DNA from 4 places in the Pantoea sp. y20 genome. Region 2 is predicted to be linked to each of the others. Evidence: predicted binding sites of a transcription regulator. Region 2 holds the regulator's gene; each other region holds the start of a gene.
The links. Region 2 encodes Fur, which represses iron uptake genes when iron is present. Its sites were predicted from a motif close to ATAATAATGAGAACNACTATCAA; they were not measured.
Positions count from the first base shown of each region.

Region 1: ACYAC5_RS02565 (isochorismate synthase) is a predicted target of Fur. The motif match lies at 5,604-5,626, and genes of this name have one in related genera.
Region 3: fes (enterochelin esterase) is a predicted target of Fur. The motif match lies at 3,478-3,500, and genes of this name have one in related genera.
Region 4: exbB (tol-pal system-associated acyl-CoA thioesterase) is a predicted target of Fur. The motif match lies at 3,084-3,106, and genes of this name have one in related genera.

Region 1 is NZ_CM142816.1:567,520-575,237, reverse strand. It holds gene ACYAC5_RS02595 (enterobactin synthase subunit F) at 1-186, shown strand, start outside; gene ACYAC5_RS02590 (ATP-binding cassette domain-containing protein) at 362-1,159, opposite strand; gene fepG (iron-enterobactin ABC transporter permease) at 1,156-2,139, opposite strand; gene fepD (Fe(3+)-siderophore ABC transporter permease) at 2,136-3,125, opposite strand; gene entS (enterobactin transporter EntS) at 3,267-4,517, shown strand; gene fepB (Fe2+-enterobactin ABC transporter substrate-binding protein) at 4,512-5,477, opposite strand; gene ACYAC5_RS02565 (isochorismate synthase) at 5,654-6,835, shown strand; gene ACYAC5_RS02560 ((2,3-dihydroxybenzoyl)adenylate synthase) at 6,846-7,718, shown strand, end outside.
Region 2 is NZ_CM142816.1:1,257,278-1,264,995, reverse strand. It holds gene kdpE (two-component system response regulator KdpE) at 1-228, shown strand, start outside; gene pgm (phosphoglucomutase (alpha-D-glucose-1,6-bisphosphate-dependent)) at 268-1,908, opposite strand; gene seqA (replication initiation negative regulator SeqA) at 1,933-2,472, opposite strand; gene ybfF (esterase) at 2,721-3,485, shown strand; gene ybfE (LexA regulated protein) at 3,653-3,928, shown strand; gene fldA (flavodoxin FldA) at 4,066-4,596, shown strand; gene fur (ferric iron uptake transcriptional regulator) at 4,951-5,400, shown strand; gene ACYAC5_RS05800 (hypothetical protein) at 5,462-5,857, opposite strand; gene glnS (glutamine--tRNA ligase) at 6,093-7,718, opposite strand, start outside.
Region 3 is NZ_JBUBNJ010000002.1:230,681-238,398, forward strand. It holds gene ACYAC5_RS20830 (amino acid adenylation domain-containing protein) at 1-1,795, opposite strand, end outside; gene ACYAC5_RS20835 (MbtH family protein) at 1,848-2,069, opposite strand; gene fes (enterochelin esterase) at 2,062-3,420, opposite strand; gene ACYAC5_RS20845 (TonB-dependent siderophore receptor) at 3,699-5,885, shown strand; gene ACYAC5_RS20850 (hypothetical protein) at 6,059-6,544, shown strand; gene ACYAC5_RS20855 (LysE family translocator) at 6,614-7,243, opposite strand; gene ACYAC5_RS20860 (GNAT family N-acetyltransferase) at 7,269-7,718, opposite strand, start outside.
Region 4 is NZ_CM142816.1:3,540,547-3,548,264, reverse strand. It holds gene ACYAC5_RS16395 (AraC family transcriptional regulator) at 70-981, shown strand; gene ACYAC5_RS16390 (DedA family protein) at 982-1,644, opposite strand; gene metC (cystathionine beta-lyase) at 1,743-2,933, opposite strand; gene exbB (tol-pal system-associated acyl-CoA thioesterase) at 3,194-3,922, shown strand; gene exbD (TonB system transport protein ExbD) at 3,928-4,350, shown strand; gene tcuC (tricarballylate/proton symporter TcuC) at 4,532-5,878, shown strand; gene ACYAC5_RS16365 (Csu type fimbrial protein) at 5,960-6,925, opposite strand; gene ACYAC5_RS16360 (fimbria/pilus outer membrane usher protein) at 6,922-7,718, opposite strand, start outside.

The DNA.
Region 1 (7,718 bases), 690 kb from region 2:
TTCAACGGTCGCGCCACGCTGTTCCTCGCCGAACAGACGCAGCAGCCAGGACAAGATGCGCGCCGCGCCTGGGCACCCTATGTTGGTGAACTGGAAGTGTGGCCGATGGATTGCGCCCACGTGGAGATCATTTCACCGCAGATGTTTGAGCAGATTGGACCGTTGTTGCAGCGGTTGTTGGGATAGCGATCTTTCCCTCACACTAACCCTCTCCCGCAAGCGGGAGAGGGAACAATCAGGAGCCGCTGACGGGAGAGGGAATGTTTAGGTGTGGTAACGGGTGTAACATACAAGCTGGGTCGGCCCCTGCTCCCGCAAGCGGGAGAAGGCTGGGATGAGGGCCCGCGCGCACCGTGTTTAATTATCCCCCGCGCCCCAGCGGCACAATCATTGGCGTATGCGCCACCGGATCGTCCACAATCACGCAGCGCAAGCCATACACCTGCTCGATCAACGCGGGCGTCACAATCTCCGACGGCTTCCCTTCGGCAACAATCCTGCCGTCACGCATCGCAATCAAATGCGTGGCATAGCGACAAGCGTGATTAAGATCGTGCAGCACCACCACCAGCGTTCGCCCATGCTGTTGATTCAGCTCCTGCATCAATTCCAGCAGCTCAATTTGATGGGTGATATCCAGCCAGGTGGTCGGTTCATCCAGCAGCAGCAGCGGCGTTTCCTGCGCCAGCACCATGGCAATCCACACGCGCTGACGCTGACCGCCCGATAACGTATCCACCGACTGCTGGGCCAAATCGGCCACGCCGGTGGCGCGCATCGCGTTCTGCACCGCCGCTTCATCTTCCGCACGCCAGCGACCAAACAGCGCCTGATGCGGATAACGTCCGCGCGCCACCAGCTCGGTGACGCTGATGCCCGCCGGCGCGTTGGAACTTTGCGGCAGCAGACCCAAACGCCTCGCCACTTCTTTGGTGGGATAGCTGGCAATGGCCGCGCCATCCAGCAACACCTCACCTTTTAACGGCGTATGCAGGCGACTCAACGTGCGCAGCAGCGTCGATTTTCCGCAGGCGTTAGGGCCGATAATCACCGTCAGCTCACCTTGCGGAATCGTCACTGACAGATTCTCTGCCACCACCTTTTTGTCATAGCTCAGCGTTAGGCTATCGCCGCGCAGACGTGAAGGGATATCGGTCATTGGCGTCGCGCCTCCCGCACCAGTAAAGCGATCAGATAAAGTCCACCGAGAATGACGGTTATCACGCCAACCGGTAATTGATATGGCAGGAACAGATGCTGTGCGGCGAAGTCTGCAGCAATCAATAACAGCGCACCGCACAGCGCCGCCAGCGGCAAGGCACCTTTGACGCCGCCGCCAAGACGACGGGCAATCTGCGGCGCCAGCAGCGCGACAAACGAAATCGGCCCGACCAGCGCGGTTGACGCCGCCGTGAGCACCACGCCAATCAGCATCAGCCACATGCGGCTGCGCTCCACCGGCACGCCAAGCGCGCAGGCGGTATCGTCGCCCATCTCTAGCAAACGCATCCGCCGCGCCAGCAGCGCCATCAACAGTAACGCCAGCAGCAGTACCGCAATCACCGGCGGCGTTTTTGCCCAGGTAATGCCGTTGAGCGATCCGGCGCTCCACAAGCCCGCACTCAGCGCCGACTCCAGCGAGGCGCTGATAATCAGCCAGGAATTCAACGCCATCAGCAGCGCGCGCACGCTGATGCCGACGATAATCAGCCGGAAGGTCTCTACGCCGTTGCGCCAGGCAAACAGATAGACCAGCGCCGCCGTGGCGATGCCGCCAATCAACGCTGCGCCGGTCATCGCCGTGACGCTTTGATTAAACAGCACCAGCGCCACCAGCACGCCGCTGTAAGCGCCGGTGTTGAAACCGAGAATGTCCGGGCTGCCGAGCGGATTACGCAGCAGCGACTGGAAAATTGCGCCGCTGATGCCTAACGCCGCACCAATCAGCAGCGCCATTAGCACGCGCGGCAAGCGCCATTCCAGCACGATCAGTTTGACGTTGCTGGCGCCCTGCCCGAGCAGAATTTGCCAGATTTGATCACTGCTGATCTGCAATGCACCGCGCGTCATCGCCATATAAGCCAGCAGAGCGCAGGCGCACAGCAGCCAAAGCGTATGTAACCCGACACGACGCGTCATAGTGCACCCCGGCCCAATTTACGGCGCACCAGCGCAATCAGCATCGGCGCACCGAGCATCGCCGTGACGATGGAAACCCGCAGCTCGCCCGCCACCAGCAGGCGGCCAAGGATATCGGCGGCGAGCAGCAGAATCGGCGTGATCAGCGCGGTCGCAGGCAGCATCCAGCGGTGATCGTTGCCCACCAGCCAGCGGGCAAAGTGCGGCGTCATTAAACCGACAAAGGCAATCGGGCCCACCGCCGCGGTGGCTGCGCCGCACAGCAGCGCAATCGCCAACAGGCCAAGCAGTTGGGTGCGCGCCACCCGCGTGCCGAGCGCGGTCGCCATGTCGCCACCCATACTCAAACTGTTCAGCGCCTGCGATAGCGCAATGGCCACCACGCTGCCGATCAGCACCGCCGGGAACAGCGTGCGCAGCGTGGTGAAATTGCGAATATCCAGCGAGCCGCTGTGCCAGAAGCGCAGATGATCGTAGATGTCGGGATTGAGCAGCGACAGGCCAGAGGTTAATCCTTCCAGCACCGCGCCCAGCGCCACGCCGGCCAGCGTCAGACGCACCGGATTGACACGCCCGCCGCCAATCGCGCCGGTCATCGCCACCAGCACGGACGCCAGCAGCGCGCCGCCAAAGGCGAAGCCGAGCCAATCCACCGGCGAGTCAGCACCGAACAGCGCAATGCCAATTACCACCGCGAAACCTGCTCCGGCGTTGACGCCAAGAATGCCGGGATCGGCCAGCGGATTGCGCGTCAGGCTCTGCATCAACGCACCAGCGAGGCCGAGCGCCACGCCCGCCAGCAAACCGGCCAGCGTACGCGGCAGGCGCGCGTCACGCACAATGACGCACTCCGCGCTGTGACAGGAGGTGGTAAGCGAATGATAAACATCGGGAAGCGGTATTGATTTTGCCCCCAGCATTAAGCTGAGCGCGATGAGGAGCAAGAGCAGAATCCCTGAGCCTGCTAATGCACGAATCTGGCGCATAGCGTTCTAAACCTTCACTGTTCAACGTCGTTGCATGCGCGATGTAACTTGATAATGGTTATCGTTATTACTCGCGTTCAGCTATGTTACCATGACTCGCCTCGCGGACGATGAGGAAAATTGGTGCAATAAGGCGAACACATGAACAAATCTTCCCACTTTATCGATCTCTCGCTGCTGAAAACTCACCCGGCTTTTCGCGCGGTGTTTATCGCGCGTTTTATCTCGATTGTCGCGCTCGGCATGCTCGCTGTGGCGGTGCCGGTGCAGATTCAGCACATGACCCATTCACCGCTGCTGGTGGGCTTGGCGGTGACGCTGGCCGCTGCCGGCATGTTTATCGGCCTGCTCACCGGCGGCGTTTTGGCGGATCGCCATGAACGCAAAAAGCTGATTTTGTTTGCCCGATCCACCTGCGGCTTAGGTTTTATCGCGCTGGCGATTAACGCCGCGCTGCCAGAACCCTCTCTGATCGCGGTTTATCTGCTGGGTTTCTGGGATGGTTTTTTCGGCGCGATTGGCGTCACCGCGCTGCTGGCGGCGACGCCCGCGCTGGTCGGTAGGGAAAACATTATGCAGGCGGGCGCTATCACCATGTTGACGGTGCGCTTCGGCTCCATTTTATCGCCCGCGATTGCTGGTCTGGTGATTGCTCACGGCGGCGTGACGTGGAACTACGCACTCGCTGCCTTTGGCACCTTACTTACCGTGTTAACGCTGCTGAAATTGCCCACTTTGCCGCCGCCGCCACAACCGCGTGAACATCCGCTGAAATCCCTCGCCGCTGGCGTGCAGTTTCTTTTCGCCAGCCCGATTGTCGGCATGGTGGCGCTGATTGGCGCATTAGTCACGCTGGCCAGCGCGGTGCGCGTGCTCTATCCGTCGCTTGCGCCGCATTGGTCAGTGAGCGCTGACCAGCTTGGCCTGATGTATGCCGCCGTGCCGCTCGGCGCAGCTATCGGCGCGTTCACCAGCGGTAAACTGAAACACGCCGCGCGTCCCGGACAGCTGGTGCTCGGCAGTGCGATTGCAGCGTTTGTCGCGTTGGGTTTGTTTAGCCAGATGCCGAACCTGCCGCTGGCGTTAGCCTGTTTAGTCGCTTTCGGTTACTTCAGCGCCATCAACAGCCTGGTGCAGTACGCGATGATTCAGGCATTAACGCCAGATCATCTGTTAGGCCGCATCAACGGCTTGTGGACCGCGCAGAACGTGACCGGCGATGCGATTGGTGCGGCGGTGATTGGTGCGATGGGTTCATGGCTGCTGCCACCGCAGGCCGCCGCGGTATTTGGCTTTACGTCGGCGCTGCTCGGCATCGTGATGTGGTGGGTGATGGGCCGTTTACGTCGTTACCATCCGCCAGCACCGGAGCTGACGGAACAGGCATCATGATTTAACGAACAGCTTCTCCAGACGCGCCAGTAGATTGCTGGCGCTGTAGTAATCAAGACGGAAGGAATCGACGCCCAGCTCGTAAACCTGCTTGCCCTGCACCGCCGCGTTTTGTGCAAGGAACGGATTGTTCAACACCGATTGCGTGGTTTTATCGTCAGCGGCGAACAGCAGGAAGGTTTTACCGGTCAGGCCGCTGGCAACGTTTTCGCCCGACAGCTGAATGATGTCTTTGCGCTGTCCCATGCTGTGTCCCTGCTCAACCGTCGCCGGTGGCGTTGCCAGGGTGAAGCCAAGTTGTTCCAGCAGCTTGCCCTGCGCCGAAGCCGCGGTCCACACATTGACTGCGCGTCCGCCGCCGTTCCATACCATGGCGGAGACCGGCTGCGGTGGCAGCGTGATGGCTTTTTTCAGCGCCGCTTCACGATCGTCGAAAGCTTTAATACGTTGCGCCGCCTGCGCTTCATGCCCGGTCGCCTGGCCTAACTGCGTGACGACCTCCTGCCAGCTTTTGTCGTCGTAATTGACCACCAGCGTCGGTGCAATAGCCGAAAACTGTTCGGCGAGCTTGATGGCAGAATCGTTGCCGGTGGCGCTGACGATAATCAGATCCGGCGCTTGCGCGGCAACCGCTTCGGCATTCGGCTCACCGATATACAGACGTTGAAGATGTTGCTTTTTGGCAACGTCGCTCCACTGGCGGAAGAAACCCTGATCGTCGGCCAGGCGACTGTTCGGCGCAGTCGCGCCGGAAGCAATCACCGGCGCATCAATGGCCAGCAGCGATCCGGTCAGCGTGACGCTGGTCGAGACAATGCGCTGCGGCGCGTGATTGAGCGTGATCGATCCGTTGGCACCCTGAACGGTGCGCGGCCAACCCTGTTCGGCATGAGCGACGCTGGTGAAAATCTGGAAAACACCTATAAGGGCTGCAATGCCCCAAAAACCGCATTTATTCATAAGTTTTGGTCCACTTTTTAGCATATTTCCCTGCTGAGCGTCAGCGCCTGATTACGGCTAAACGCAGCTGAAATCCCGCGAATGGATTGACACTTTTGCCCAATCGACGTAGGTTACAGGCCCATAATAAAAATGATAATCATTCTTAATAATCTTATCATTTATAGGTGAAAATTATGGTGGAATCTTCCACGTTTGAAAATGCCTGGCTGAAGGATTATTCCGCGCTAAGCCGTGGTTTCCTCTTTACCTCGCCATGGCGTAGTTTGGCAACGCAAGGATGCTATACCACCGTTACCGCGCCGGTAGATGACGCCGCGTCGCTGGACGGTGATTTCCAACAACAGTTACGTCAGCATTTTGCCGCGGCGAAAAAACAGGGCATCGACAATCCGATTCTGGTCGGGGCGATCCCGTTTGACGTCAGCCAGCCCGCCGCGCTGTTTATTCCTGAATCCTATCAGACGTTTAATCGCGCTGACCTGCAAAACGCGTTGCCGGAAAACGTCAGCGATCTGCCGCAGGTGCGACGTCGCACCGCAGTGCCGGATCACGATGTGTTTACCACGATGGTGGCAGATGCGGTGGCGGCCACGCAGCGCGGCGATCTGGATAAAGTGGTGCTGTCGCGTCTGATGGATATCGTTAGCGAACAGCCGGTTGATACCGCAGCGCTGATGCAGCGCGTGATTGCGCAGAACCCCAACAGCTACCATTTCCATCTGCCGCTGCCGCAAGGCGGTGCGCTGATTGGTGCCAGTCCGGAGCTGATGCTGCGCAAACAGGGGCGCGATTTTAGCTCTTGTCCGCTGGCGGGCTCAGCGCGGCGCAATCACGACGATGCCCAGCAGGATCGTGCCGCTGGCGATACGCTGATGGATTCCGGCAAAGATCGTCATGAGCACAAACTGGTGACCGACGCGATGCGCGACACCTTGCAGCCGCGCAGCCGTTTGCTGTCGGTGCCGACCATTCCGTCGCTGATTACCACCGCCACGCTGTGGCATCTCGCCACGCAAATCGACGGCGAAGTGCAGGATGAGCGCGAAAATGCGCTGTCGCTGGCCTGCCTGCTGCACCCGACGCCTGCGTTGAGCGGTTTCCCCCATCAGCGCGCGCAGCAGCTTATTCAGCAGCTGGAACCTTTTGATCGCCAACTATTTGGCGGCATCGTCGGCTGGTGCGATAGCCAGGGCAATGGCGAATGGGTGGTCACCATCCGCTGCGGCACCGTGCATGGCACGCGGGTGCGCCTGTTTGCCGGCGCGGGCATCGTGGCCGACTCACAACCCGAATCAGAATGGCGTGAAACCGGCGTGAAGCTGGACACCATGTTGCGCGCCTTTGGACTGCAATAAAGGAAAGAACATGAGCATTCCCTATACTCGCTGGCCGGACGACCTGGCTGCGCGCTATCGCGAAAAAGGTTACTGGCTGGATGTGCCTATGACCGACATTCTGGCGCGTCATCAGCATAATGATGCCATCGCGGTGATTGATGGCGATCGCCAGATCAGCTATCGCGAAATGGACGTGCTGAGCAGCAACCTGGCCGCCGCGCTGCAGCGCCGTGGCCTGCAAAATGGCGATACTGCGCTGGTGCAGCTTGGCAACGTGGCCGATTTTTATGTCACGGTATTTGCGCTGTTTAAGCTCGGCGTAGCGTCAGTATTTGCGCTGTTCAGCCATCAGCGCACCGAACTAAGCGCCTATGCGGCGCAGATCGAACCTAAACTGCTGATTGCCGATCGCACTCACACGCTGTTTGCTGATGATAGCTTTATCAACGCGCTGTGCGCCGCGCAGCCTTCGCTGCAGCAGGTGATTCTGCGTAATGACAACCAGCCGGAAAATACGCTGGAAGCGCTGATGGCGGAAGCCGCGGGTGATTACCTCGCCACACCAACCGCCGCTGATGAAGTGGCGTTTTTCCAGCTCTCCGGCGGCAGCACCGGCACGCCGAAGCTGATTCCGCGCACCCACAACGACTATTACTACAGCATTCGCGCCAGTGATGAGATTTGTCAGGTGACCGCCGATACGCGTTATCTCATCGCCCTGCCCGCGCCGCATAACTTTGCCATGAGCTCCCCGGGTTCGCTCGGTGTGTTTTATGCCGGTGGTCAGGTAATTCTGGCTGCCGATCCCAGCGCCACGCTCTGCTTCCCGCTGATTGAGAAGCATCAGGTCACCGATACCGGTTTGGTGCCGCCGGCGGTGAGTTTGTGGCTACAGGCGATT
Region 2 (7,718 bases):
CATCTGACACCGACTGAATTCCGTCTGCTGAGTTTGCTGGTGAACAACGCCGGAAAAGTGTTGACCCAGCGTCAATTACTGAATCAGGTTTGGGGGCCCAATGCAGTGGAGCACAGCCATTATTTGCGCATCTATATGGGGCACTTGCGACAGAAGCTGGAAGCGAATCCCACGCAGCCCAGCCATTTGCTGACCGAAACCGGTATCGGCTATCGATTTATGCCATAAAAAAAGGCCGCTAAGCGGCCTTTTTTCTTCACTGCCCAATCAGGCGTTTTTCAGTACTTCGCTAACAATCTCAACCGCTTCTTTCTCGATTTGCTGACGATGTTCAGCACCCAGGAAGCTTTCGCAGTAGATTTTGTACGCGTCTTCTGTACCTGATGGACGCGCGGCGAACCAGCCGTTTTCCGTCATTACTTTCAGACCGCCGATTGACGCACCGTTACCCGGCGCGGCAGTCAGGCGTGCGGTGATCGGATCACCCGCCAGCGTATCTGCGCTCACCATTTCAGGTGACAGCTTAGACAGCGCGGCTTTCTGTGCAGAAGTCGCCGGAGCCTGCAGACGGTTATAGCTTGGCGCACCAAAACGTTCGGCCAGCTCGTCATAGTGCTGCTGCGGGTTCTTGCCAGTTACCGCCGTGATTTCAGCAGCCAGCAGGCACAGAATGATGCCGTCTTTATCGGTTGACCAGGCTGAGCCATCGAAACGCAGGAAGGATGCGCCCGCGCTCTCTTCACCGCCGAAACCGAAGCTTCCATCGAACAGACCATCAACGAACCATTTGAAACCAACCGGCACTTCCACCAGCTTACGTCCAATGTCGTTGACCACGCGGTCGATCATCGCGCTGGAAACCAGGGTTTTCCCTACAGCAACGTCTTTGCCCCACTGCGGGCGATGCTGGAACAGGTAGTTGATCGCCACCGCCAGATAGTGGTTCGGATTCATCAGACCCGCAGGCGTGACGATACCGTGACGGTCATAATCAGGATCGTTACCAAAGGCCAGGTCGAATTTGTCTTTGTACGCCAGCAACCCGGCCATCGCGCACTCGGATGAGCAGTCCATACGCACCACGCCATCTTTATCCAGATGCATGAAGCGGAAAGTCTGATCGATCGCATCGTTCACGATGGTCAGATCCAGTTTGTAGTGCTCAGCAATGCGCTGCCAGTAAGCAATACCGGAACCGCCTAACGGATCGACGCCAATTTTCAGGCCGGCGTTCTGGATGGCGGCGAAGTCAATCACCTGCGCCAGACCTTCAACGTATGGCTGGATCAGATCCTGCTCAACGATGTGGCCGCTCGCCCATGCCTGATCCAGCGGCAGACGTTTCACGTCTTTCAGCTCGCCTTTGATCAGCTGGTTAGCGCGATCTTCCACCACTTTGGTAACGTTGGTATCAGCCGGGCCACCGTTTGGCGGATTGTATTTGATACCGCCATCTTCCGGTGGGTTATGCGAAGGCGTGATAACGATGCCGTCCGCCTGCGCGCCGCCGCGTTTGTTGTGCTCAAGAATCGCGTTAGAGATTGCAGGCGTTGGCGTGTAGCCATTGTCCTGCTGAACAATCACGTCCACGCCGTTAGCGGCCAGCACTTCCAGCACCGATAGAATCGCCGGCTCAGACAGCGCATGCGTGTCTTTACCGACGTAGCACGGACCGGTGATGCCATTCTTTTTGCGCTCTTCAGCAATCGCCTGCGCGATCGCCAAAATGTGCTGTTCGTTGAAGCTTTGGCGTCCCGCGCTGCCGCGGTGGCCTGAAGTGCCAAATTTCACCGCATGATCCGGATTCGCCACATCGGGCTTCAGGACGTAATACTGCGAGGTTAATTGTGCAACGTTAATCAAATCGCTCTGCTGGGCAGGCTGCCCGGCACGGGGGTGATTGGCCATTGGCGCTTCTCCCTGACGCTTCAGTTAAATGGTGCCGCGAACTTTCTCTGTCAGTTCCTGTGGGAACTGCATAGCCAGCATGATGTGTTCCACCATGCTGCATTTGCGACCTGTATTGGTGTTCGTGATCACCCAGTACGGTGTGCCGGGAACGTGCTTCGGCTTGGTATGGGTGCCATTTTGCAGCAGCGTGTGCTCGTCGCCCGCAAAGTAGACGCGGGTACGGCCCTGCAGCGAGGCAGTAGCTTCAGCAAACGCAGCCGGATCAAGACGATAGAGCGTTGACAGTACCAACATGAAGCGGTTAACCGCCTTATTCTGCTCGGCATATTCATCGGAAAGTAGCAGCTCACGTACCGCCCGGACGCGATCCTGAGGACGCGCTTCACGGCTGGCAGGTTGCGCTTCTTTGATTGATGCACCAGCGGCGGGCGCAGCGGGTGCGCTCTGTCCAGCGGTGAACTTCAACATGCGGCGCAAAATATCTGAGGCGCTTTCACCAATGTGCTGCGTGTGGCTGGCAATATAACGGTAGAGTTCTTCGTCAACTTCAATCGTTTTCATCTTTTTCCGTACGATTCTGGCAAATGACAGAACCACGCATTCTTGCAACGTCCTTAGCAAAATCCAGTCGTGCAAAACGTGAGCGGGTTCTAACATAAGGATTATAAAGTTAAATCCGTGGCAGCCGATAGCGTTGGCAACGTTTACGGGCAAAAGTCGGAATATGCCCTAATGCCCACCGGCCTGACTGCTGGACAGGTGAATCCATGATAACCTAAGCCAAGGTCACAACCGTAAGAACTTTAGCCATGATTTTGAACGCCCGTCTGCAAACTGAACAATCTGCCCCCAATGCCACGCCGATTCTGTTGATCCATGGTCTTTTTGGCAGCCTTGATAACCTTGGCGTGCTGGCGCGTGGGGTGCGTGATGCACGTCCGACGCTGCAAGTTGACGTGCGCAATCACGGCTTGTCGGCGCGTAGTGATGAGATGAATTATCACGTGATGGCGCAGGACATTGTCGAAACGCTGGATGCGCACCATATCGATCGCGCGGGTGTGATTGGCCACTCAATGGGCGGCAAAATCGCCATGGCACTGAGTGCCATCGCGCCGGAACGTATCGATAAAATGGTGATGATCGATATCGCGCCCGTTGATTACCAAACGCGCCGCCATGACGAAATTTTTGCCGCTATTCGGGCCGTGAGCGCCGCGGGCGTCACGCGCCGCAGCGAAGCCGCTGAAGTAATGCGTCAGCATATTGATGAAGAAGGCGTGATCCAGTTCATCCTCAAATCTTTCGCAGAGGGCGAATGGCGCTTTAATGTGCAGGTGCTGTGGGATAATTACAGCATTATTTCCGGCTGGGAAGAGATTCCTGCGTGGCCGCATCCGGCGCTGTTTATCCGCGGCGGCGACTCGCCTTATCTGGATAATCAGCATCGCGATGCGCTGCTGCGTCAGTTCCCGCAGGCACATGCACATGTGATCAGCGGTGCTGGACACTGGGTGCACGCCGAGAAACCCGATGCGGTGTTACGCGCCGTTCGGCGTTTTTTTAACCTGTAAAAGCAAAAGCTTGCCGCTTGCGCTTTAGGGTTGGCGTCAGGGAAGGCGCTGGAGTATGATGTCGCGCTAAAAATTTGCCACGGATATTTTTTCGCCGTGGTCGGGCCGATAATGTTTTAATCGCGCAGCGCCTTTCCGCCGTTCGCGCCCACTCAGTTTTACAAACCATGGCAAAAGAACAGACAGACCGCACTACGCTTGATCTCTTCGCAGACGAGCGGCGTCCTGGTCGCCCGAAAACCAGCCCGCTGACGCGTGATGAACAGTTACGCATCAACAAACGCAATCAGCTCAAGCGCGATAAAGTGCGTGGGCTGCGTCGTGTTGAGCTGAAGATGTCGAGCGAGGCGGTTGACGCCCTCAGCACGCTAGCCGATCAGCAAAACATCAGTCGCAGCGAATTGATTGAACAAATGCTGCTGGCACAGCTCAAACTGTCGTAACGCGCGAAGACCGCACGCTGGAACACAAAGTCACGGTTTTATACGTTCCGCACTTTTTACCGGTCTGCTATTATTCGCATAACTGTGCAGTCAACTGACTTACTTTCACAATCAGGATTTAAGAGGTTACCTAACCCATGGCAATCGTAGGCATTTTCTTCGGCAGCGATACCGGCAACACTGAAAACATTGCAAAGATGATCCAGAAACAACTGGGTAAAGATGTCGCCGAAGTGCATGACATTGCTAAGAGCACCAAAGAAGATCTCGAAGCGTTCGACATCCTGCTGCTGGGTATCCCAACCTGGTATTACGGCGAAGCGCAGTGTGACTGGGACGATTTCTTCCCGACGCTGGAAGAGATTGATTTCAATGGTAAGCTGGTAGCGCTGTTTGGTTGTGGCGATCAGGAAGATTACGCCGAGTACTTCTGTGATGCGATGGGCACTATCCGTGACATCATTGAGCCGAATGGTGCGGTGATCGTCGGTCACTGGCCAACCGAAGGCTATCACTTCGAAGCCTCTAAAGGCCTGGCCGATGACAAAAACTTCCTTGGTTTGGCCATTGACGAAGACCGTCAGCCGGAATTGACCAACGAACGCGTTGAGAAGTGGGTGAAGCAGATCTTTGATGAGCTGCAGCTGAAAGAGATTATTGAAGCTTAATTCCCTGCTCTGCCCGATGTGCGCACTGCCTCACATCGGGTAACGGAATTTCCTATAAAAATAATAGCTACGGTTTTTTAACTTTTCCCCGCAAATCTGTAGAATACCCGCAATGGTCATCCGCTTATTCCTCTGGCAGTAGAATGAGGCTGAGTGAAATGGAATCCAAAACCCAAGCGTCTTGAAGACGTTAGTGACGATATCCTTACAAACTTTGGTGATTAAGGACGTTGCCTTGGTTTTCATTTCACTGCTTGAGTTCTATAATGAGACGCAAATGAGAATGCGCGTTGACCTAAACATTCAAGGCCCCTGCGCCGCAAGTGACTAGCAAAGTAACAGGACAATATCCGCATGACTGACAACAACTCCGCATTGAAGAAGGCTGGCCTGAAAGTCACGCTACCCAGACTGAAAATTCTGGAAGTGCTTCAGGGACCCGGCCCAGAGTCCCATCACGTCAGTGCGGAAGATTTGTATAAGCGCCTGATTGATATGGGCGAAGAGATTGGTCTGGCAACGGTGTATCGCGTTCTTAACCAGTTTGACGACGCGGGCATCGTAACCCGTCACAACTTTGAAGGCGGCAAATCTGTCTTCGAACTGACTCAGCAGCATCACCACGATCACTTGATCTGCCTGGATTGTGGCAAAGTTATAGAATTCAGCGATGAATCAATCGAAACGCGTCAGCGTGAAATTGCCACTCGCCACGGCATTAAGCTCAGCAACCACAGCCTGTACCTGTACGGTCATTGTGCTTTGGGAGACTGCCGCGAAGACGATACGCTCCACGATAAGTAATTGAGTGTGCTATGCAGTATAAAAAAAACCGGCGCTTGAGCCGGTTTTTTTATGCCTGTAATCAGGCGACAAGCGTTTCCTGCAGGTAGCGCCAGCGCGGAATGGCGGTGCTGCAATCCAATACCGCCAGTGAAATGCGGCTCTGATTGATGCCGTTCATCATCTGTAATTCACGATACTGAATCGTCACTTCCTCGCTTTGCTGCGAGATGATGGCGTGCTCACTGGTGGCAATGCGCATGCCTTCACGCTGCCCCTGTAACTGGCGAAACAGCACTTCCATTTCATTGAGGTCCAATCGTTTGCCTTGCGGCGTGACCATTTTGAACTCGGGATGAAAGTGCGATAAAAACAGATCAATGCTGTCGTCACTGCCTTCCGCCTGATTGAAAATACGTTCAATAAGCTGATGTAAAACCACCACGCTATGCCTGGCTTCCTGGGCGAGAGTTGTCATTTTTTTTCCTTAGATAAGCCGCAGAGCACCGTCTGAGAGCGCATAGCCTACCTGAAAAAAAGTTTTTCACACTGCCAAATGGGTTAATTTTTCTAAAGTCAGAATAGTCGCAAATAGGGAATTAAAGGCGAATTGAGGCGTGCAGCATAAAAGGTCGTATCTGGCCAAATTGAGATAATAAAAAAGGGCGATTGCTCGCCCTTTCATGATCTTATCGTGCTCGCGACTAAAACTATTAATCGCCGATTTTTGCCCAGGTATCACGCAAACCTACGGTGCGGTTAAACACCAGCCTGGAGGGCTGTGAATAGACGCTATCAGCACAGAAATAGCCTTCACGTTCGAACTGGTACGGTGCCATCGAATCGGCAGCACGTAAACCAGGCTCAACGAAGCCCTGTTTGATTTCCAGTGAGTTTGGGTTGATGGTGGTGAGGAAATCCTCAGCCGCGCCCGGATTTGGCACACTGAACAGACGATCGTACAGGCGGAATTCCGCTGGCAGCGCGTGGATTGCAGAAACCCAATGGATAACACCTTTCACTTTACGGCCATCGGCCGGATCTTTGCTCAGCGTATCAACGTCGCAAGTACAATAGATGCAGGTAATATTGCCTTCAGCATCCTTCGCCACACGTTCGGCACGGATCACGTAAGCATTACGCAGACGCACTTCTTTACCCAGCACCAAACGCTTATACTGCTTGTTGGCTTCTTCACGGAAGTCAGCGCGATCGATCCACACTTCACGGCTGAATGGCACTTCACGCGTGCCCATCTCCGGTTTGTTCGGATGATTCGGCATAGTGATGATCTCATCGTGACCTGCAGGCAGGTTCTCGATCACCACTTTCAACGGATCCATTACCGCCATCGCACGCGGTGCGTTTTCATTGAGATCGTCACGAATGCACGATTCCAGTGAAGCCATCTCCACGATATTGTCCTGTTTGGTCACACCAATACGGCGGCAGAACTCACGGATAGAAGCGGCGCTATAACCACGACGACGTAGACCCGAAACGGTTAGCATGCGCGGATCGTCCCAGCCTTCTACCACCTTCTCGCTCACCAGCTGAGTCAGTTTACGCTTCGACATCACCGCATATTCCAGATTTAGGCGTGAGAACTCGTACTGACGCGGATGAACCGGAATGGTGATGTTATCCAGCACCCAATCGTACAGACGACGGTTATCCTGGAACTCCAACGTGCAGAGAGAGTGCGTAATGCCTTCGATCGCATCCGAAATGCAATGAGTGAAGTCGTACATCGGGTAGATGCACCACTTGCTGCCGGTCTGATGGTGATCGGCAAACTTAATGCGGTACAGCACCGGATCGCGCATCACGATAAAGCTGGACGCCATGTCGATTTTGGCACGCAAACAGGCTTTGCCCTCTTCGAAACCGCCATCGCGCATCTTCTCGAACAGCGCCAGGTTTTCTTCCACGCTGCGATCGCGATATGGGCTGTTTTTACCCGGCGCCGTCAGTGAACCGCGATACTCACGGATCTCATCCGCCGACAGTTCATCAACGTAAGCCAGACCTTTGTTGATCAGCTCAACCGCATAGTTGAACAGTTGGTCGAAGTAGTCTGAGGAGTAACGAATGTTGCCGCTCCACTCAAAGCCCAGCCATTGCACGTCACGCTTAATGGATTCGACAAACTCCAGATCTTCTTTAACTGGGTTAGTGTCGTCGAAACGCAGATTGCACTGACCTTGATAGTCTCGCGCGATACCAAAGTTCAGGCAGATAGATTTCGCATGGCCAATATGCAGATAACCATTGGGCTCAGGCGGGAAACGGGTATGCACACTGTTGTGCTTACCGCTCGCCAAATCTTCGTCGATGAT
Region 3 (7,718 bases), on a different replicon from region 2:
CGCACAGTTGGGTATCGGGTCGTGCGGTGGAAAGGGTGCTCAACGCAATCTGATCAATCAGCAGATTTGGCAGCTCCGGCATGTGCGCCAGCGTACTGGAGTGCGTCAGCAGCAGCTTCGGCAGCGCGTCATCGCACATCAGCGCCAGGCGTTCGCGCGGATAGTCGAGATCGAGCGGCATATAGGCCGCGCCGCTCGCCAGCACGCCGAACATCGCTACCAGCGAATCCACCGAGCGCGGAATGCCAATCGCCACCACGTCGTCTGCTTGTAAACCGCGCGCAATCAGCAGATGCGCCAGTTGCATCGCGCGATCGGCTAACTGGCGATAGCTCAGGCTGCGCGCGCCGCACACCACCGCAGTTTGCTCGCCGTATTGCTCAGCGGCTTGCAGCAGGATATCGACGATGGTGTGGGTATTGACGGGCGGCACGATGGTTGGCCCGGTCGACCAGCGTCGCAGATCGATCAGTTCCTGGGGCGCCAGCAGTGACAGCGCGCCGATTTGCGTGTTGGCATCCGCCGCAAATTGCGTGAGCACGTGGCTAATGCGCTCGGCGTGACGTTGTAGCGTTTTTGCCTCATAGCGGCGCGGGTTTGCCACCAGCGTCAGCTGCAATGCGCCAGCGCGGAAGCCGACTTCAAACTCGAGATCGTCGACCGGGCCCATCGCCAGCGTGTGCGTTGGAGCTGCATGGCCATCGAACTGCAGATCGTCGTGGTAAACCTTGACGTTAATCACCGGGCCATACAGCGCCTGGCTGCTGCCGACCAGACCTAGATCGCGGCGCAGCTGTTCAGCTTCATAACGCTGATGACGGCGCGCTTTGCGGATTTCGCCTTGCACCTGCTGCACCAGCATCGGCAAGGTCATCTCATCGCTGACGCTGAAAATCAGCGGCAACACGTTGACCACCGGGCCGAGGGTAGAAATTGCCGCCGAACCCATGCGGCGCATAAACGGGAAGCCAATCGACAAACGTTGGCTGTTGCTGAAGCGTGCCAGATAGGCCACCAACAGCGCGCTGACGATATCGCCTTCGCTGCTGTCGGCGAGTGGATGCTGCTGACGCAGCGTGGTCAGTTGCGGCAGCGTTACCTGACAGCTGATCGGGCGATCGCCGGGATCGCTGACGTTTTCACTGGCAAGCGTCAGGGTTTCCGGCAAATCCGCTGCGTAATTTTGCCAGTGGCTGGCGGAGCGGGCAAAAGCCGGCGAATCCTGCCACTGCTGAATCTCTTCAATCACCGTGGTGAACGGGGTAAACGGCGAGGGCGCGGGCGCTTCGCCGGCGCAAAGGGCGGCGTAGATCGCTGCGACGCGTTGAGTCGTCGCTTCAAAGCTGAAGCCATCCACCAGCAAATGGTGATAGCGCTGATACCACAGCCAGCTGCCGTCGCCGATGCGCATCAGCGCGTGACGATAGAGCGGTTTGTCGCCGTCGGCGGGCAGATCGGCAGCGAGATCTGCCTGCATCAGTTTGTGCGCCTGGCTGCTGGCATCGCCGCGCTGGCTGAAATCGTGCCATTCCGGCGCGACCGGCGCTTGTGCACCAAACCACTGCGCCGGATTGCCCTGCTCATCCAGGCCGAAGCGCGCCTGCACGGTATCGGCTTCCGCCATTGCCTGCTGAATGGCGCTGTCCAGCGCCGCGCGATTGATGTCGCCGTGCAGCACGCTGTAGTGCGCCACGGTAAATTGATTGCGCTGCTGCGCAATGCTGTCAGCGATCCAGATGCCGGGCTGCGCCGCGACGAGTGGATAGGCTGGAGAATAGTTGTTTAGCGATGCCAAAGGACAATTCCTGTCGAGAAAAACAATTTAAAAAAGAGAAAGTTAAAAAAATTTAATGCGCGGTAGACGACGTCTGTTGCGTCGCTGGCCGCATGTCGTGCCAGTTTGCTTCGATAAACTCAATGGCGGCGCTGCGCGTCAGCGGTCCCGCCACGTTGTGCCAACCTGCCGGAACCGGGGCAAAAGCGGGCCACAGGCTGTATTGCTGGCGCGCGTTAAGCAGCACAAAAAAATCGAGCGCGTCGTTATCAAACGGATTCTGTTGTTCAGACATGGTGGTTACCTTCAGAGGTTGATGTAGGGGAGAGAAAATCGGCCAGCAGCCAGTGGCAGCCGTCGATCAAACCGCCACGCCAGCACAACGCATCGTGCCCTCCGGCGAAGCGGCGAAAATGTAATTCATGGCCTGCGGCTTGCAGCGCCGGGACGATCTGCTGGTTGACGTACACCATGTCCGCCTCGCGATCGCCCACTTCCTGGAAAATCTTCAGCTTGCCCGGCGGTAAATCGCCCTGTTGCAGCCGCTCGAGTAGCAAGCCGGGTGCGTGCTGCTCGCGATTGGCGTAGTCGCGGATGTATTGCAGATGCGGCCACCAGAAGGAGCCGGATTGCGTAAGAATGCGGCCAAAACGCTGCGGCCAGTGCAATCCGGCATAGAGCGCGGCGAGTCCGCCATAGCTTTGCCCGGCCACCAGCGTGCGGTCAGCGTCGCTACTAAAGGCCGCGTGCTGGCGTGCCAGCGGCAACAGTTCCTGCTGCACCGCCTGCCAGAAGGTTTCATTGCACGGCAATTCGGCTTCGCGGTGCTGGCTGTCGATAACATCGATAAATAGCCAGCAGGCGGGCGGCAGGGCGCCATCGGCGGTGACCTGATCCAGCGCGCTGAAAATCGGTTGACCGTACACCCAGTTTTGTCCATCGAGCAGGATTGCCAGCGGACGCTGTTCGGGATGAGCGGTTGTTCCGGTGCTATAAAGCCAGACGTTGCGTGTGACGTTGAGCAACGCGCTGTGCCACTGCAGGGTTTGCAGCGTATCCGGCCAGGTTTCCGCCATGCCGGCATCCAGCGCGCGCCAGGCCGATTGAACCGGCGCATCCGGCATGTGCGCGTTGCTCAGCGCAAAACGGCGGCTGCTGAGAAACGGCGGCGTGGGATTGAATTTGTCGGGGATCGCCAGCGGTATCAGCGAGATCCACCACTTACGCTGCAGCGCGCGGCAGTCGGCATCATCGCCACAAAACAGCGGCGGTAACTGCTGCGCGGTGGCGGGGATCAGGCTATAACTGCCGCGCCAGTCAGATTCAATGGCAGTCGACCAATGCCAGACGTTGCTGTCGCCGACGCGCACCAGACTTTCTGGCGCTTCGCTGTGGTGATCGGTGACGCCATTAATATCGACATAAACCCGTTTAGTGGAAGAACGTGCGGAATGTCCTTCGGGATCGCGCCAGAAGAAGTGCATGGTCGTTTGGCCGCTTTCGTCTCGCTCCACCAGCGGCGTACCGACCGCGTAAAGCCGCTGCCACCAGCTTTCGCTTCCTACTTCGGCCTGCTGCAACCATTGCGCAACTGTCCCGGCGGGCAACCACGTCTGCGTTGTATTTTCTGCGCTTGTTTGAAACATCCTGCAACCCATCTCCACATTTTGTTCACTGTCTTTACTTAACCAAAGCTAATGCAAATGCTATTGATAACGATTTACATTTGCAATATGATTTTTCGTTCCTGATAAACCTTCGTAATTTCAGTGGATTATTTTGTGAAGGACGTCACGCAGGGAAATTAGGACCGTCAATAACGCAAGAGATTAATATTTCAATCCGTTACGGCCATTGTCGTTAGGCGAGGGCGACTGAACGGATTATTTCATTTACAAGGCAGTTTGAAATAGAGATGGCAACTATGTCCGTTAACGCTAAAAATTCAGCAATACCTGCTGTGGCACGGCAGTTCAGATTCAATCCTCTGTACCTTTCTCTGGCCTCAATTCTGTTAGTGGCTCCGGCCGCCTTCAGCGTGGCCGCCGAAGAGACCCTTACCGTCAACGCCGACACGCGTGAAAGCGTGACTTCGCCGCTGCAGGGCTACGTGGCGAAAGAGAGCGCGGCAGGCACCAAAACCGCGACGCCGCTGCGCAAAACCCCACAATCCATTTCGGTGATTACCCGCGAGCAGATGGACGATCAGGCTGCGGCCTCCGTTGCGGATGCGCTGAGCTACAGCAGCGGCGTGTTGACCAACTATCGCGGTAACTCCAACCGTAATGATGAGATCATCGCGCGCGGTTTCCGCTACGCGCCAAAATTCCTTGATGGCCTGAGCTACGGTTTATCCGGCCAGGCGGGCGCAGCGGGGCAGATCGATCCCTGGTTGCTGGAGCGCGTAGAGATGATCCACGGCCCAGCTTCTGTGCTGTACGGCCAGGTGAATCCGGGCGGTATCGTGGCCATGACCAGCAAGCGCCCGACCGCGCAGAGCATTCACAAAGTACAGCTCAGCACCGGCAATCAGCATTTGGGTGAAGCGGCGTTTGATTTTGGCGGCAAGCTGAATGATGACAACACGCTGTTTTACCGCCTGAACGGTATTGCCAGCACCAAACATGAGTTCGTTAAGGACAATAAACAGCAGCGCATGGCGATTGCGCCAGCGATAACCTGGCTGCCAAACGCGGACACCAGCTTTACGCTGCTGACGATGTATCAGAACGAGCCGAAAGCGGGATACCGTAACTTCCTGCCGGCCAGCGGTACGTTGAAAGAGAGCAGCGCTGGGTTTATCCCTTACGATTTCAACGTCAGCGATCCGAGCTTCAACGAAGCCAAGCGCGAACAGACTTCGATCGGCTATATCTTCGAGCACAATTTAAGCGATAACATCAGCTTCACGCAGAATCTGCGCTACAGCAACATGGACGAATCGTACAAATATCTGGTGTATACCTTTGATGCCGATAACGATCACTCCATCAATCGTCGTCCACAGCATGACAAGATCAAGTCGAAAGAGTTGGGTCTTGATAACCAGCTGAAAGCCACCTTTGAAACCGGCAACATCGCGCACACCGTGCTCGGCGGGCTCGATTACAAGTGGAGCGACGTCGATAACAAACTGTGGCGCGACAGCGGCGATCAGTACATCCTCGACTGGGCGAATCCGACGCGCATCAGCATCAACGAGAGCGATTTGACACTCACTACCAGCACGCGCAAGAAGCTCGATCAGGTGGGTGTTTATCTGCAGGATCAGCTGGAGTGGAATCAGTGGAACCTGCTGCTCTCCGGACGTCACGACTGGAGCGAAGTGCGCACGCAGGATCGCACCGACGACAGCCAAACCCAGCAGAATGACAACAAGTTCACTGGCCGCGCGGGTCTGCTTTATGCATTCGATAACGGCATTTCACCGTACGTCAGCTACAGCACCTCGTTCGAGCCAAACCTCAACAGCGGCGCGCCAGGCACCGATCCTTTTAAACCGACCACCGGCGAACAGACCGAAGTGGGCGTGAAGTATCAGCCGGTAGGTTGGGATGCGGTGTTTACCGTGTCAGCGTTTGATATCACGCAGAAAAATATCACTGCTTATAACAGCGTGACCGGTTATAACGAGCAGATTGGTAAAGTGCGTTCGAAAGGCATCGAAACCGAAGCGCATGCGCAGATTACGCCAGAGATCAAACTGTTAGCGGCCTATACCTACACCGATGCGGTGACCAAAGAGAGCAGCATCACGCAGCGCATCGGCCATTCACCGTCGAGCATTCCGCGTCATGCGGCGTCGGCGTGGGGCAGCTATACCTTCCTTGATGGCGTGCTGAGCGGCTTAACGCTGGGCAGCGGCGTACGTTATACCGGCACCGCGCCAGCGGATGAAATTGGCGTCGACAAAGTACCGCACTACACGTTGTATGATGCGATGGCGAAGTATGAGCTGGGCGAAGCGGCGAACTCGCTGCGTGGCACCACGCTGCAGCTCAACGTCAATAATCTCGCGGATAAGCACTACGTGGCGTCATGCAGTAATGAAAGCGCCTGCTTCTACGGCAGCGGTCGCACCATTGTGGCTTCCGTCAGCTACAGCTGGTAATTCCCTCCGGCGGCCTGCGTGGCCGCCGTTTCGTTTCGCATTCCGTGCGACGCGCTTTTCAGCCAGGTATTTATTAAGCGGTTTTCGGAAAATACTGTATTTGTGTGACTGTCATCACTCTGCAAGGCACGTTAAAATACGCGCTTCTCATTTAGCAGGGGTTTTTCGTCACGATGTTATCGCGCTTCACTTTAGCCACTTTGATGGCAACAATCATGCTCACCGGCTGCGCCCGCCTTGCCGCCGTTACTGGTACATCTCATGACAGCACTGCGACTGCGGATGCGTCCGCCGCTCAGCCTGCAACCGGCGCGCCAATCGACAATAATGATTCGCCTTCTCCATTCGAGACCGGCCCAACGGTGATTAATGTTTCGCACCTGGTGACGCGTACCGATGACGGTTCTTCTGTCTATGTGACGGTAGATGGTCAGGATGCGGGGTTGCTGAAGAAGGGTGAAAAACGAGAAATTCGTGTTGCGCCAGGTAAACACCAGATTGGTGGTTACGTGCAGACGCTGTTTGGTTTTGGCAAAGTGACCATCGCATCCGTGGATGTCACCACCGATCCGAACAGCCCGAAAAACGTGGTCTATTCTGTAACGCGCCAGAAGCCCGCGTTCAGCGAAACCGACGCCTCGCCGCCGAATAATTCCTGATGTATGGGTGCGCACAAATGCGCACCAGTATGGTTTTTTCAGGTCGCCATTGATGGCGACCTGCCCACATCAACTCCGGCTAAACACCAGCTTCAATCCCGCAACTGTGAAGCAGCAAGCCAGCAGCGCATCCAGCCCACGACGGATGCGGCGGTAGAAAGCCGTCATCACCGCAGTGGAAAACAGCAGCGCGTAACCGCCAAACACCAGCACACAAATTGCCGCGCAGCCTGCAACAATCATCGGCAAGGTTGATGCCGCCGCACCCGGTTTTAACGCCACCGACATGATCGCCACCCACGTCAAAATCGCTTTAGGATTGCCGACGTGCATCAAAATGCCCTGACGAAACATTCTGCCGAATCGCGCTTTTTCGCTGACCGGTGCGAATTCACTGGCATCTGGCCGACGCAGCGCCGATTTCCCTGCTTTGAACGCCAGCCACAGCAGATACAATCCGCCGCCAATCTTCAGCACAATCAGCAGTTGCGCAAAGGTGGCCAGCACGGTGAGAACCCCGCAAGCCGCCAGAAGCGCCCACATCATTGAACCGCCAATCACGCCGCTCGCTAATGCCAGTGCCGCGCCGCGTCCCTGTTTCATCGCCGTGCCCATAATCGCCATATTGCTCGGGCCGGGACTGGCGGTAGCGACGAAATAGGTGGTGTAGATCAGAATCATTTCATGTGACAGCGCCATAGGTTCCTCGGTTAATCATGATGGATTACGCAGCGAGTATGTGCTGAATCGCCAGAAACATCGGGATTGCGCCAAATACATTGGGCGGCTCATGCAATGCCACAAATCCCAGGCGGGTGTAAAAATTCACGGCTTTGGGTTCAGCGTCAAGATAAACGCCTTTTACAGGTAATGCGTCATGGATTATTTTGACGTGTTCGAAGAATTCGCCTAACAAATCCTGTCCAAAACCCTTGTTTTGTTCTTTGACGGCGACTCCCAGCATAACCAGGCGCACCACGCCGGCTTCGGCTGGCATTGAACCGGACACCACGCCTGTGAGCTTTTGTCTCAACAGGGAGTAGGCGCTGAAGGTGCAAATACCCAACAGTTCGCCCGAGTTAGCATCAATCAACGCCTTCGCTGCACAATTTCCCTCTTTTACGCTTTTTTTAAGCGAGTTGCGCACGAAGGAGTTGATAATTGCGTTGCCGCA
Region 4 (7,718 bases), 1.9 Mb from region 2:
TTCTCCAGAATGATGGAGCTTTGTACAGCCTTACGGCAAACTGACTTTTTTGCTGCCTGAGAGAGATGCATGCCAAACGACGCCCTTTGCCGCCAGCTAGCGCAGCGCGTAGTTGCGCTGATGAGTGACCTGCATAAGCCGCTGTGCACGGTAGAAAATGTCAAATTGATCTATGCCTGCGAAACCTTGCCGCGTACGCCGATGATGTATCAACCCGGCATCGTGATTCTGTTTCAGGGGCGTAAAACCGGCTATCTCGGCAGCACCGTTTTCCACTACGACGCCACCAAATATCTGATGCTCACCGTACCGCTGCCGGTGGAGTGCGAAACCGAAGCCACGCTGGCGGAGCCGCTGGCCGGCATGTGTTTGAGCGTGGATGTCGCCAGCCTGCAGGATTTGCTGATGGATATCGGCGATGACGAGCAGTTCCAGCCGCAGGCACAAACCTCCGGCATCCATTCGGCGTTCATGAGCGAAGAGATGCTGTGTGCGGCCGAACGCTTGCTGGATGTGATGAATAACCCGCGCGACGCCCGCGTGCTGGGGCCGCAGCTGGTGCGCGAGATCATCTATTACGTGTTAACCGGACCGATTGGCGGCGCGTTGCTGTCGCTGGTCAATCGTCAGACGCAGTTCAGCCAGATTGCGCGCGCGCTGCGTCGCATCGAAAACCACTTCGCGGAGAGTTTGAGCGTCGACATGCTGGCCGCTGAAGTGAACATGAGCGTTTCGGCGTTTCATCATAACTTCAAAGCGGTGACGCAAACCTCGCCGCTGCAATACCTTAAGCGCTATCGCTTGCATCAGGCGCGCCTGATGATGCTGCAGGATGGCATGAAAGCCAGCGCGGCGGCGGTGCGCGTCGGTTATGAAAGCCCATCGCAGTTTTCGCGTGAGTTTAAGCGCTATTTCGGCGTGACGCCGGGAGAAGAGGCGAGCCGCGTGCGTCAAACCTTACCGTTTGACGCCGCGTCGTAATCAGGAGAGTTTCTGGCGGCGTTTTTTCCAGATCACCACAATGCTGCCGGCCAGGCCGATAAACAGCAGCGCGATCGGCAGAATCATCAGGATCGCCATCACCTGATCTTCATGGCGCTTGATAAAGGGCACATGGCTGATGCCGTAGCCCAGCGTCACCACAATTCCAACCCACAACAAGCCGCTCAGCCAGTTAAACAGCTGGAAGCGGCCATTGTTTAAGCCGGAAATCCCGGCCATGGTCGGCAGTAAGGTGCGCACAAAGGCCAGGAAGCGGCCAACCAGCAGCGCCATCAAACCGTGGCGGTTAAACATATTCCACGCGCGCTGATGATATTGCGCGGGCAGATGCAGCAACCAGCTTTTCACCAGTTTGGTGTTGCCGAGCCAGCGTCCTTGCAGATAGCTGAGCCAGCAGCCGAGACTGGCCGCCGTGGTCAGAATCACAATGGTCGGCACGAAGTCCATCACACCTTTGGCGACCATCGCGCCCGCCAGTAACAGCAGGCTATCGCCCGGCAGGAATGACGCGGGCAGCAAACCGTTTTCCAGAAACAGCGTTAAAAACATCACGCCGTAGACAATCCAAACCACATCCGGATTGCCGAGCGCGGCAAAATCCTGATGCCAAAGCGCCTGGACAATCTCATGTAAAACACCCATCAGCTATTCCATCGAGTCACAAGGAGTCTAATTTTAACCTTCTGTGGCATTGCATACGTTGATCTCTCATCGCCGCCACAGCGTGGTTTATCTTCTGTTTAACTTCTTAAACGTGCAAAACCGGCTTTAAGATCATCCAGCAAGTCATCGACATGTTCGAGGCCGATATGCAGACGCACCAGCGTGCCGTCAAAATCCACGCCGCCCGCCGGACGAATCGCCGCCAGCTCTTCAGGCTGGTTCGCCAAAATCAGGGATTCATAGCCGCCCCACGAATACGCCATGCTGAAATGGTGGAAGTGATCGAGGTAATTTGCCAGCTGCTCACGGCTCAGTTTTTCATGCAGGATGAACGAGAACAAACCGCTGCTGCCGCTGAAATCGCGCTGCCAGAATGCGTGGCCTTTACACTGCGCCAGCGCCGGATGATTAACGCGCGCCACTTCCGGCTGCGTGGCCAGCCATTCCGCCACCTGCAATCCGCTCTCTTCGTGCTGACGCAGACGTGTGCCCAGCGTACGAATGCCGCGGCTCGCCATATAAGCGGTATCGGCATCGACCATTTGGCCCATCAGATAGGAGTTCTCGCGCAGCTGCGGCCAGCAACGCTCATTTGCTACCGCCGTGCCAATCATCGCGTCGCTGTGACCAATGATGTATTTGGTGCCGGCCTGAATCGAAATATCGATGCCATGCTCCAGCGCGTTAAACAACACGCCCGCCGCCCAGGTGTTATCGATCATGATGATCGCCTCCGGCGCTTTGGCGCGCACGGCGGCAACAATCGCGGGAATATCCTGCACTTCCATGGTGATCGACGCCGGTGATTCCAGGAACACCACGCGCGTATTCGGCTGCACCAGTTCGCCAATTTCGCTGCCGATGCAGTGATCGAAATAGGTGGTGGTGACGTTCAGCTTACTGAGAATTTTCGAGCAGAAATCCTGTGTCGGTTCATAGACCGCGCCGCTCACCAGAATATGGTCGCCGGCTTCGACAAAGGACAAAATGGCATTAGAGACCGCCGCCGCGCCGCACGGATAGAGCGCGCAACCTGCGCCGCCTTCCAGCTCGGTCATGGCGTCTTGCAGCGAGAAATGGGTGAGGGTGCCGCGACGACCATAAAACAGCTCGCCTGACGCGCGGCCAGCGGTAGCACGTTTCTTGTCGGCGACCGTGTCAAAAACCAGGGATGAAGCGCGTTGAATTACGCTGTTAACTGAGCCTTGCGTGTAACGTTTACTGCGTCCCGCGCTGACAAGCGTGGTGTCTATTTTTTTCGTTGCCATCACTGCCTTTCCTGACATTTCCCACAAAACATTCACGTTACCACGAATCAGTGTAGCGGGTTGAGCCTGATTGCGGATTATCAGAGTGAGGCCAGTATTGCGCATAACATCCGCTAACTTGTGGAAATGGCGGGCATCTTTGCTTTGTAAATAGTAATGAGAACCACTATCACTTCGGTGGTGTTTTTTGCTATGATCCGCGCTTCAATCGTGAACTGTGCAACAGAAGTTGGAGATGCAGCGTGGTAGCCAGTGATTTGATGCAAACGGATCTTTCCGTTTGGGGCATGTATCAGCATGCCGATATCGTGGTAAAGATTGTGATGATTGGCCTGTTACTGGCTTCGGTTGTCACCTGGGCAATTTTCTTCGGTAAGTTTGCTGAGCTGAGCGGGGCAAAACGTCGCCTGAAACGCGAGCAGCAAGCGCTGGGCGAAGCCCGCTCATTAAACGATGCTTACCGTGCTGCTGAAAACTTCAAAAGTAACAGCCACAGCGCTGTGCTGCTTAACGACGCGCAGAATGAGCTGGAGCTCTCCGCTGGTACTGAAGATCTGGATGGCATCAAAGAGCGCACCAGCTTCCGTCTCGAACGCCGCGTGGCTGCATTTAGCCGTCATGCCGGTCGCGGTAATGGATTCCTCGCCACCATCGGTTCCGTTGCGCCGTTTATCGGTCTGTTCGGTACCGTTTGGGGCATCATGAACAGCTTCATCGGCATAGCGAAAACGCAAACCACTAACCTCGCAGTCGTCGCGCCGGGCATCGCCGAAGCGCTGCTGGCTACCGCGATTGGTTTGGTGGCGGCAATCCCCGCCGTGGTTATCTACAACGTCTTCGCGCGTATGATTGCCAGCTACAAAGCGTCGCTGGGCGATGTCGCCGCGCAGGTGATGTTGCTGCAGAGCCGCGATCTGGATCTCGGCAACGTTGATACCGCGAAAGAAGCCAACCGTCCAGCGGCGGCACAGAAACTGCGCGTAGGATAAGTATTATGGCGATGCGTTTAAACGATGACTCGGTCGGCGATGGCGAAATGCACGAAATCAACGTGACGCCGTTTATCGACGTCATGTTAGTTCTGCTGATCATCTTTATGGTCGCCGCGCCATTAGCTACCGTCGATGTGCGCGTTAACCTGCCAGCATCGACCAGCGCGCCGCAGCCGCGTCCGGAAAAACCGGTTTATCTCTCCATCAAGGAAGATAAGCAGATCTTCATCGGAAACGATGCGGTCACCAAAGAGACGCTGGTGAATGCGCTGACGGCACAAACCGAAGGCAAGAAAGACACCACCATCTTCTTCCAGGCGGATAAATCGGTGGATTACGCCACCCTAATGGAAGTGATGGATCAGCTGCGTGAAGCCGGTTATCTGAAGATTGGTTTGATGGGCATGGAAACGGTGAAGAAGTAACGTCACTCCACTTAACCTTGCCGTAAAGGTCGCTCCCGCAGCGGCCTTTTTTAATGCCTGCACGCAATTTGTTAATTTATTGTTACTATTGGTCGTATTTTTGTAAACTGCAATGGTGAAGAAGATCACGTTTATTCCTGTCCCGGCACGCTACAACGGAAGAAAAACCAGGAAGGACAATATGAGCGCGAGTCACTCTTTACAAAAGTCGCCGCAAAGCGGTGCCAAAACCATCTTTAGCGTTACCAGCGGTAACTTCCTTGAGATGTACGATTTCATGGTGTTTGGCTATTACGCCACGGCGATCGCCAAAACCTTTTTCCCCGGCGATGATCCCTTTGCCTCTCTAATGCTCACGCTGATGACCTTCGGCGCAGGCTTCCTGATGCGCCCGCTCGGCGCGATTATTCTTGGCGCTTACATCGACCATCATGGCCGTCGTAAAGGCTTGCTGTTAACGCTCGGCTTGATGGCGATTGGGACCTTAACCATCGCGCTGGTGCCCGGATACGCCACGCTCGGTGCCGCCGCACCGATCCTGATTCTGCTCGGTCGTTTATTGCAGGGCTTCTCGGCGGGCGTTGAGCTGGGCGGCGTCTCGGTGTATCTGGCGGAAGTGGCGCCGAAAGGGCGCAAAGGCTTCTATGTCAGTTGGCAATCGGGCAGCCAGCAGGTTGCGGTGATCTTCGCCGCGCTGCTCGGTTTGGGCCTGAACCATCTGCTGGCGAAAGACGCCGTCACCGAATGGGGCTGGCGTATTCCGTTTGTGGTGGGATGTATGATCGTGCCGTTCCTGTTCTATATCCGCCGCATGCTGGAAGAGACCGAAGCTTTCAGCCAGCGTAAACATCATCCTTCAATGCGTCAGATTATGCGTTCGGTCGGGCAGAACTGGGCGCTGGTGCTGGCAGGCATGTTGATGGTGGTGACCACCACCGTGATGTTCTACATGATTACCGCCTTTACCCCGACGTTCGGCAAAACCGTGCTGATGATGAGTGACAAACAGAGCTTCCTGGTGACGCTGTTTGTCGGCATCTCCAACCTGTTTTGGCTGCCGGTGATGGGTTCGCTGTCGGATCGCATCGGTCGTCGTCCGCTGCTGATTGTCTGCACCCTCTTGATGATTTTAACTACCTGGCCGGTGCTGCATTGGCTGGTGGGAGCGCCGACCTTCTCCCATCTGGTTGAGGCCGAGCTGTGGCTGTCGTTCCTGTATGCCAGTTATAACGGCGCGATGGTGGTGTATCTGGCTGAGATCATGCCGGCAGAAGTGCGCGCTTCGGGTTTCTCACTGGCCTACAGCCTGGCAACCGCGCTATTTGGCGGTTTTACGCCAGCGGTGTCGAGCTATCTGATTCATGCGACAGGCGATAAAGCGATGTCGGGCGTGTGGCTCTCTTTTGCGGCGGTGTGCGGATTGGTCGGTACGCTGCTGATTGGCCGCATGGTGAAGCAGTATCAAGCGCAACACCGTTCCCCTCACCCTAACCCTCTCCCGCAAGCGGGAGAGGGAATGTTTAGGTAAAAACTTAACTCACAAACCTCTCGATCAGCCCCTTCTCCCGCCTGCGGGAGAAGGCTGGGATGAGGGACAGCGCGCACCCCGCTAAAACGACACATCCACCACCACGCTATCGGTATAATTCCCCGCCGCGGGCGTATTCTGCGTGGTCAAAATCTGCGCCGTATAGGTAAAGTTGCGCGTCACGGTATCCGCATTCAACGATGTCGAGGTGGTGCTGCTCCAGCGATCGGTGCCGGTCGGTCCCCAGCGCGATGTGGTAGTGGTGCCTTTGTAGATGTCATACGCCAGCCGGTTAGTTCCGCTCGCCATCTGCCGAGTGGTGCCGCTGTAGTAACTGCCGTTGCTCAAGCCCACGGTATAAGTGCTGCCCTTCGAACACACCACGTTAATCGTCTGCTGCACCGTTGAGAAACTGCCCACCAAAGGCGCGCTGCCAAAACTGACGTTGGGCGCAGTGATGGTGGTGCAATCGTTGGTCACCACCAGATTCACGGTAATCGGCATCGCCGTACCCGTGCTGCTCTGTACCGTTCCCACACACAATCCTCCCACGTTTAACCCGGCGCACACCGTATAACTCACGGTAATGGTAATGGTGGTGGTATAGGTGCCGGCGGCGATCACCTGGCCGGGTACGGTGCGGAAGTAGAGCGGAATATTGAAGTTAAGGGTGTTTCCCAACGCCAGCAGCGAGGCGGAACTCCAGCGATAGCTGCCGCCCTGCTGTAATTCGGTGGCGCAGGCGCTGTCGATACACAGCTGAATCGGAATGTTATCGGTGCCGCCGCTGGCGGTTTTCAACACGGCGCGCGTGCCGCTGAGGTTTGAGGCGGTGGTAAAAGCGTAGGTAATGTTATCGGAGCCCAGCAGCGAAAGCGTACCCGAACCGCAGTTGACGTTAGTGGTGCTTGAGGTGTTATTCACCGTTGAAGCGACGGAAAACGTGGTAACCGATCCGAACGTGGCGGCGGGGGCCGATAAGCTACACAACGCATAGCTGGTGCCCGGCAGTAAAAACAGCGCCAGCAGGAGCAGAAGCTTTCTCATGGTGAAATCCCTGACGGTGAATTATCCGCGTTGCTCACCCCAGAGCCTTGCGGTGGCGGTGGCAGCGGGCAGGTAAGCGGTCCGTAAGTTTCCAGCGCTTTTGGCTGGCCGTCGGCGATAGCCAGTTGCGTATCGCAGCTGCGTCCATCCGGCGTCACCACGTGAATCGGGTTATTGGCACCGAGATCTTCCATCCACACAATGCCGTCCCAGCCGACATATTCGGTGGCCTGATTCGGACGTAACACCTGGCTGGAAATCGGCAGCGGCTGATGATTGCTGTCATGCAGTACCACGCTGGCGGCGCGCAGACGCTCCACTGGGAAGTTGAGCAGATAGCCGCTCTTACGCTTCACCGCTAAGCGCTGTTCAACTTTCGGCGCAGTGCGATCGGCGGGCAGGTCCAGCGTATCGATGTCGTATTTGGCGCCGTAATAGCTGCTGATCGATGGCACCAGCAGATAGCCTTGTTTATCGGTGCGGCCCATGGTCTGGTTCTCATAACGCACCGTGACATCCGGATAATCGGTTTTCACTACTACGAAGGCATCGTTAATGTCGTTGGCAGCGAACACGCGGTTATCCATCAATACCACCGAGCCGGTAAAATCGGCCCATTGCGTGGTGTTGTCGTTATCGCCGTAGAAACCGGCTGAGGTATCAATTTTGTTATTGCGATAACGCAGGCTGCCCTGGCGATAATCGCCGCTGTCGCTGCCCTGATTAGCCCAGGCCGCATCCCAGGAGAAGCCACCGTCGGTTGGCATCGCGCGCGACACATACAGACGCTGGC